2 regions of the Allobosea sp. NPDC003192 genome follow, and region 1 is predicted to be linked to the other one. Evidence: riboswitches for the same ligand, from Rfam matches in the RefSeq annotation. Region 1 holds a riboswitch; the other holds the start of a gene.
The links. Region 1 has a riboswitch for cobalamin ahead of ACQKLX_RS15320 (ABC transporter substrate-binding protein). Riboswitches for the same ligand answer to the same signal wherever they lie in the genome.
Positions count from the first base shown of each region.

Region 2: linked by a shared signal. The riboswitch ahead of ACQKLX_RS06520 (CbtB domain-containing protein) and the one ahead of ACQKLX_RS15320 (ABC transporter substrate-binding protein) in region 1 are both predicted to bind cobalamin.

Region 1 covers NZ_JBNNPK010000010.1:74,222-78,219, reverse strand. Annotated here, with positions in the region: gene ACQKLX_RS15330 (ABC transporter ATP-binding protein) at 1-449, opposite strand, end outside; gene ACQKLX_RS15325 (FecCD family ABC transporter permease) at 446-1,489, opposite strand; gene ACQKLX_RS15320 (ABC transporter substrate-binding protein) at 1,486-2,493, opposite strand; cobalamin riboswitch at 2,734-3,045, opposite strand; gene lhpI (cis-3-hydroxy-L-proline dehydratase) at 3,081-3,998, opposite strand, start outside.
Region 2 covers NZ_JBNNPK010000003.1:270,835-274,832, reverse strand. Annotated here, with positions in the region: gene cbiB (adenosylcobinamide-phosphate synthase CbiB) at 1-943, shown strand, start outside; gene cobO (cob(I)yrinic acid a,c-diamide adenosyltransferase) at 940-1,551, opposite strand; gene cobU (bifunctional adenosylcobinamide kinase/adenosylcobinamide-phosphate guanylyltransferase) at 1,551-2,063, opposite strand; cobalamin riboswitch at 2,122-2,302, shown strand; gene ACQKLX_RS06520 (CbtB domain-containing protein) at 2,338-2,511, shown strand; gene ACQKLX_RS06515 (CbtA family protein) at 2,523-3,278, shown strand; gene ACQKLX_RS06510 (DUF1636 family protein) at 3,326-3,751, shown strand; gene cobW (cobalamin biosynthesis protein CobW) at 3,748-3,998, shown strand, end outside.

The DNA.
Region 1 (3,998 bases):
GCGATATGGACACGCTGGCGCTCTCCCCCCGAAAGCGTGTGCCAGAACTGGTCATGCCGCTCGGTAAGCCCGACCCGCGCCAGCGCCTCGTTCACGGCCGCCTCGTCGGCATCGTTCCAGGATGCCAGCGCGGCGCGGTGCGGGGTGCGGCCGAGACGGACGACATCGCAGACGGAGAGCTGGATCTCGGTCGTCGCCTGCTGCTCGACGAAGGCGAGGCGGCGGGCGAGCTCGCGCCGCGGCACGGCGGCAATGTCGCGCCCGTCGAGCATGACGACGCCGCTCGCGACATTGCGCAGACGGCAGAGCAGTCGCAGCAGGCTCGACTTGCCCGAGCCGTTCGGCCCGATCAGGCCGAGCACCTGGCCGGGCGCCGCCTGCAGCGTCACCCCGTCGACAATCATCTTGCCGGCAGCGCCCCAGCGCACCTCACGGGTCGCGAGCGTCATGTCGCTCGCCTCGTGCGGTAGAGGATGAGGGCGAAGACCGGCGCGCCGAACAGCGCCGTCACCACGCCGATCGGCAGGATCTGCTGCGGGATCAGCACTCGCGAGAGGATGTCGGCGAGGATCATGAAGATCGCACCGACGACGAGACAGGCCGGCAGCAGGCGGGCATGGCCGGAGCCGACGAGGAAACGGGCGGCATGCGGGATGATCAAGCCGACGAAGCCGACGGTGCCGACGATCGAGACCATCACCGCGGTCATCACCGCGGTGGTGGCGAAGAGCACGACCTTGACCCGCGTCACCGCGACGCCGAGCGAGGCGGCGGCATCGACACCGAAGGCGAAGGCGTCGAGCGCCTTGGCGTGCAGCATGCAGATGCCGAAACCGATGAAGGCGACCGGCGCAGCGATCCAGAGGTCCGGCCAGCGCACGCCGCCGAAATTGCCGAGTAGCCAGAACATCACGCCGCGCGCCTGCTCGGCGCTGGCCATCGTCGTGACGATGGTCGCGGTCGCGGCGTTGAACAGCTGCGAGGTCGCGACGCCGGCGAGGATGACGCGATCGCTCGCCCCGCCCGCCCCCGTCGCCAGCAGCGCCACGACGGCGAGCGCAGCACAGGAGCCGATGAAGGCTCCGGCCGAGACACTCAGAGCTGTGCCGCCGATGCCGACGCCTAGGATCAGCACCGCAACGGCGCCGGTCGAGGCGCCCGCCGAGATGCCAAGCACATAGGGTTCCGCCAGCGGGTTGCGCAGCAGCGCCTGCAGGATCGCGCCCGAGAGCGCCAGCGCTCCGCCGCACAAGCCCGCCATCAGCGCCCGGCTCAGGCGATAATCGAAGATCACGCCCTGCTGGATCGCGCTGACCGGGAAACCGAGATCGAACAGCCCATTGCCGAGCGCCCGCAGCGCCGTGGCCAACGGGATGCGCATCTCGCCGATCGTCACCGCCAGCGCCACCGAAAAGGTGAGCGCGACGAGCGAGGCCAGCGCAATAGCGACCCGCGCCGGCCAGTTCGGGCCGTGGGCAGCGTGGCTCAAGGGGTGAGGCCGAAGCCAGAGATCGCCTTGGCGAGCGTCTCGATGCCGTCGACCGTGTCGAGCCCAGCGCGGGTCGCTCCGACATCCAGGATCACGATGCGCTGGTTTTTCACCGCATCGAGCTTGCTGGCGACGGGATCGGTCTTGAGGAAGTCGAGCTTCTTCTCGATGTCGTCGGCCGGGAAGCGGCGGCGATCCATCTTCACGGTGACGATGACGGCAGGGTTGGCGGCAGCGATGCTCTCCCAGCCAACCAGCGGCCATTCCTCATTGGTGGCGATGATGTTGCGGGCGCCGAGCTTCGACAGGATGTAGGCGGGCACGCCGTTCTTGCCGGCCATGAAGCCGTCGCCCTTGATGTCACGGCTGGAGAACCAGACCACGACCGGCACGTCCCTGGCCTTGAGGCTGGCGACGGCCTGCACCGCCTTGTCCTCGCGCGCCTTGAGTTCTGCGACGAGGACCTCTGCGCGATCGGAGACATCGAAAATCTGCCCGAACTCGCGGATGTTGCGGTAGACCAGCTCCATCGTGAACATCTGGGTGCGCACGCCGTCGCCGGCGCCGGAATTGTCCTTGCCGACGCAATCGGTCGGCGAGACATAGGTCGGCACCTTGACCTTGGCGAACTGGTCGCGCTTGCCGACGATGCCGTTCGGCCCGACATGCCATTCGAACATCGCGGTGACGAGATCGGGCTCCTGGGCGAGCACCGCCTCGAAGCTCGGATCATTGTCGGCGAGGCGCTTCACCTTGGCGTTGGCGGCCTCATAAGGCTTGGCGACCGGCGAGAACCAGACGGCGGTGCCGACGACACGATCGCCGAGGCCGAGCGCGTAAAGGATTTCCGTCTGCGTCTGGCCGATCGCGACGACGCGCTTTGGCGCCGCCGTGAAGGTCACGCTCTCGCGGCAATTCTCCAGCGTCAGCGGATATTGCGTCGGTGCGGCTTGGGCAACCCCCGCGGCCAAAGTGCCGAGCAGCGCCGCGACGGACCATCGCAGCAAGCGAACAACATGACGCGCAGTCGGCACGGCAGAAGCCTCAAATGTAACGATGTTGCATTTTTGATAGAATGGACGGCGCGCAGCCGTCAAGCTCTGCGCAACGGCGCGGGCGGCAGTCTTCGTGACCATGGATTTCATCGCTCCCCGAGATGACGGGCGGGGAGCTGCGCAGGGGCGTGGATGGATGGAGGGCATGGCCGCCATCGACACACACCTCCGGAACACCCCGTCCGAAAGACGTCTTCGACGACCGGGGCAGGTCTCCTGGCTCGCGGGTCGGTGCCGGTTCCGCCCGGCCTTCCCGGCGCGATATCGGCGCCAGTGGACGATGGACGGAGAGCTCGCCGCTTACAGTTGCGGGGGCAGCCTCGGCTTTGGCCATAGATCGCCATGTGCCCTATCGGACGCAGAGTGGCGATCTATCTCTTTGTCGAAGCATCGGATTCACCCGAAAAGCGGATTCCACTTTTCGGTCCAATGCCCAGTGCCTCACCGAATTCCCTCTTAGCTCCGGATGCGATCCGGAGAACCTCGATCGCGGCCACCCTATAAGGCCGCGCCGTGCGGTCAAGCCCGCCGGAGGCTCAGGAGAGCCAGGCCGGCAAGCGCGCGGGAACGATCCCGGTCAAAGCGGCCTCGATACAGTCATCAAGCGTCCCGAGTCTGACGGCGCAACCCGAGAGCCCCGGCCCGTAATGGGCGTATTTTCCAGAGTTGGTCAGGACCACCTTCGCCCGCTCCGGAAAGACAGGGCGGGTGATCGAGCACCAGCAGAGATCGGGAATGATGTCGACACCGCTCGCCCGAAGCCTCGCCAGCGTGCCATCGGCCTGTGCTCCGGCGACGACCTCCCGCCCGGCGGTGATGATGACGGAGAGCGCCGCCGCGAGAGGGCGGCCATCGAGCCGCTCCGCGACGGCTCGGCATTCGTCGAGCGAGGCATGCGGACTGCCTATGGCGACGAGATCGACTTCTGGCGGTCCACCACTCAGCTTGCGCCAGCCCGCGGCCAGGTCCTCGCGCGTGATCACGACTTCCTCCTCGGGATTGCCGCCGAGGCTGTCCGCTTCCGGCGTGATCCCCTCGACATGCAGCATGGCCGCGGCGGAGGTGGTGCCGAAGGCGGCGCAGAGTGCCTTGAGATCGTCCCGCGTCGGCTGTGTCCTTGCGAGCCCCCTGATCAGCGGGATTCGGTCGGACGAAGCGAGACCGACGAGGTAGCCGATCAGGGGCCAGGCCGCACTGTCTGCCCCCTCCGGCAGCTCGACCCGGACAGCGCGGCGTGCCCGTCTGCCTTCGTCGAGAAAAGCGCCGGCAAGCGGCGCGCGGCCAGTGACCGCGATACAGAAGTCGAGAAAATCCGGATGCTTCGCAGTGCGGGCGCCGAGCACGGAATTGGCGAAGATCACCGCATTCGATTCCGACCAGCCGATCGCCTCGCCGAAACCGGGCGGGTCCGGCAAGGCATAGGGTGCGCAGGTGAAGCTCGCCTGGCAGCCCAT
Region 2 (3,998 bases), on a different contig from region 1:
CCTCCTGATCGAGGCGGCGATCGGCTATCCGGCGCGCCTGTTCGCATGGATCGGCCATCCCGTCACCTGGATCGGCGCGCTGATCGGCTGGCTCGATCGCAGCCTCAACCGCGAGAGCATGAGCTTCGCGATGCGGCGAATGGCCGGCGTCGGTGCAGTCCTGGTCTTGCTCGGGGTGACGCTCGCAGCTTCGCTCGCCCTGGTCGCGCTCTGCCGCCTCGCCGGCCCGCTCGCTTTGCTGCCGCTGGCGCTGCTGGCTTCGAGCCTGCTGGCTCAGCGCAGCCTGCATGAGCATGTCGCCCGCGTCGCCGAGGGGTTGGAGCAAGGCGGGCTCGCTGGGGGACGCAAGGCGGTTTCGATGATCGTCGGCCGCGATCCGGAGAGCCTCGATGAAGCCGGTGTCGCGCGTGCCGCGATCGAGAGCCTCTCCGAGAACTTTTCCGACGGCATCGTCGCGCCGGCCTTCTGGCTCGGCGTCGGCGGCCTGCCGGGCGGGGCGCTCTACAAGGCGATCAACACCGCCGATTCGATGATCGGCCACAAATCGCCGCGCCATCTCGCCTTCGGCTGGGCGGCGGCGCGGCTCGACGATATCGTCAACCTGCCGGCTTCGCGGCTGACCGCGCTGCTGCTGACTATCGCCGCGGGGCTCGACCGCCAGGCCGATGCCGGCTCTGCCTGGCAAGCGGTCCGCCGCGATGCCGGGCGCCATCGCTCGCCCAATGCCGGCTGGCCGGAGGCGGCGATGGCCGGCGCGCTCGGGCTGCGCCTCGCCGGCCCGCGCGTCTATGGCGCAGTCAGGGTCGAGGATGGCTGGATGGGTGATGGCCGGGCCGAGGCGACGGCGGCGGATATCAGGCGAGCGCTTGCCCTCTATCGCCGCGCCTGCCTGCTGCTCTGGGGGTTGGCGGCGGTTGGAAGCGTCGCCGCGTTCGCCCTTTAGAACTCGATCCCTTCCTGCGCCTTAACCCCGGCGGCGAAGTGATGTTTCACCAGCGTCATTTCCGTCACCAAATCAGCGGCCTCGATCAGCTCGGGCTTGGCGTTGCGGCCGGTGACGACGATGTGGAGGTCGGGTCGGCGCGCCTGCAGCGCCGCGACGACCTCCGCGAGCGGCAGGTAGTCGTAGCGCAAGGCGATATTGAGCTCGTCCAGCACCAGCAAACGGATGCCCTCATCCGCCATCAATTCCCTGGCTTTATCGAAAGCTCGGGTCGCGGCGGCGATGTCGCGGGCCTTGTCCTGCGTCTCCCAGGTGAAACCCTCCCCCATGGAGTGCCAGGAAATCTGATCGCCGAAGGCTTCCAGCGCCTTGCGCTCGCCGGTCGACCAGGCGCCCTTGATGAACTGGACGACGCCGATGCGCCAGCCATGGCCGAGCGCCCGCAGGATCAGGCCGAAGGCGGCAGTCGACTTGCCCTTGCCGGGGCCGGTGTTGACGATCAGCAGGCCCTTCTCCAGCGTCTTGCCGGCGACCTCGGCGTCCTGCACCGCCTTGCGCTTTTCCATCTTCGCCTTGTGGCGGGCGGCATCCTCGGCCTCGGTCGTCATCACTTCACCTGCATCGGCAATCCGGCGACCATGAAGACCACGCGCCCGGCCTGTGCCGCAAGCCGCTGGTGGAGGCGACCAGCCTCGTCGCGGAAGCGCCGGGCAAGCGCATTGTCCGGTACGATGCCGAGACCGACCTCGTTCGAGACCAGCACGATAGGCGCGCTGGCCTCGCGGCAGGCGGCGACGAGTTCGCCGGTTGCGATCGCGATGTCGCGCTCGGCCAGCAGCAGATTGGTCAGCCAGAGCGTCAGGCAATCGACCAGGATGGGCTGTCCCGCCCGGGCATTGCGGATCGCCTCGGGCAGGGCAACGGGTGCATCGACCGTCTGCCAGTCGCGGGAGCGGCGGGCGCGATGCTCGGCGATCCGGGCGCGCATCTCATCGTCATAGGCCTGGGCGGTGGCGATATAGGTCCAGGGCGCCGGCAGCGCCTCGATCAGCGCCTCGGCATGACGGCTTTTGCCGGAACGGGCTCCGCCGAGGACCAGAGTGAGCGGGGGAAGGGTCATGCGTGCCGCCATGCGCTTTCGGTCATGGCACTGCATTGCACAGTGCCTGCCGGATGGCTAATGATCGTCGGTGACGGTGCCTCGACAACGAGGTGAAAAGGGAACGCGGTGAAAGGCCGCGGCTGCCCCCGCAACTGTAAGCGGCGCGTCCTGTGCCATCGGCCACTGGGTTTTCCCGGGAAGGCGGAGCAGGACACCAAGTCGTGAGCCAGGAGACCTGCCGTCTTTCGATGTCGTCCAGCAGGCTGCCGGTGGGGTGGCCAGGAGTGAACCAATGAACACCGCAACCGTCACCAGTCAGGCCAGCGTTTCGGAGCGGGCGAAAGCCGTCGCCGCCGCGCTGATCCTCGGCTTCGTGCTGATCTACACCGTCGGCTTCGCCGCCTCGTCCACTGTCCACAACGCGGCGCACGACACCCGTCACGGCCTCGCCTTCCCCTGCCACTGAAGGGGAAGCACATGATCACGCGTGTTCTCACGGTCAGCGTCCTGGCCGGGCTTCTGGCTGGGCTGCTGATCTCGGCGCTCCAGCACGTCACCACCACCCCGCTGATCCTCAAGGCCGAGACCTATGAGGCGGCGCTGCGCATGCAGGGCGCGCCGATGCAGGCCGCCTTCACCGGCGAAGCCCGCATCCACCTCGCTCACAACGACCCGAAAGCCGGGGCGGACCATACGGGCGAGCACGAATGGAAGCCGCAGGACGGCCTGCAGCGCACCGCCTTCACCAGCCTGGTGACGATCGGCACGGCGATCGGCTTCGCCGCGCTGTTGCTGGCCGGAATGATCGCCGCGAACGAACAGATCGACCAGCGCCGGACCCTCGCCTGGGCCATCTGCGGCTTCCTCGCCTTCGGGCTTGCCCCGGCGATGGGGCTGGCGCCGGAGCTGCCGGGAGCAGCCGCGGCCGAATTGCAGCAACGCCAGCTCTGGTGGCTGCTGACGGCTGTGGTCACCGCCGGCGCGCTCTTTGTGTTCCTGCGCGTCGAGGCCTCCTGGGCGCGGGCGCTCGCCGTGCTGGCGCTGCTGCTGCCGCACCTGATCGGCGCGCCGCATCCGGCCGCTCCGGAAAGCAAGGTGCCGGCCGAGATCGCCGCGCATTTCGCCGCGCTTTCGCTCGCCATCCAGGCCGCGCTCTGGCTCGTCACAGGCTTCGCCGTCGGCGTGCTCTGGCCGTGGCTCGCTCGCCGCAGCACCACCGCTGTCGCGGCCTGACGCCTCGCGCGGCCGGCAGCGGCGCGCCAATCCAAGGAGGCGTTTCGATGCTCGAAGGCGATCTCGCCCTCGCGACGCAAGTCCGGCAGGAGCCGGGCTGCACCATCCATGTCTGCACCACCTGCCGGCGCCCGCGCGAAGACCTGCCGGAGGGCTATGACCAGCCCGGCCTCGGCCTCGCAGCTGTGCTTTCCGAACGCCTCGCCGGCAGCGGCATCGCCGTCGTCCCGGTCGAATGCCTTTCCGTCTGCAAGCGGCCCTGCACGATCGCGCTCGCGGCCGAGGGCAAGTGGACCTATCTGATCGGCGATCTCGACGCCGGTCTTCATCTCGACGAGATCGTCAGCGGGGCGGAGAAATTCGCCGCCAGCGCCAACGGCATCGTTCCCTGGAAGGAAAGACCCGCTCCGTTCCGCAAGGGCGTGGTCGCGCGCGTGCCTCCGTTGCCGCGCCAGCAAGGATCAGATCAATGAACGCTCCGCAGAATCCTGCTCTCGGCAAGGTGCCGTGCACGATCATCACCGGCTTCCTCGGCGCCGGTAAGACTACCCTCGTCCGTCATCTGCTCGAGAACGCCGGCGGCAAGCGCCTCGCCGTGCTGGTCAACGAATTCGGCGATCTCGGCTTCGACGGCTCCTTCATCGCCGGCTGCGGCATCGAGGGCTGCACGCAGGAGGACATCGTCGAACTGCCGAACGGCTGCATCTGCTGCACCGTCGC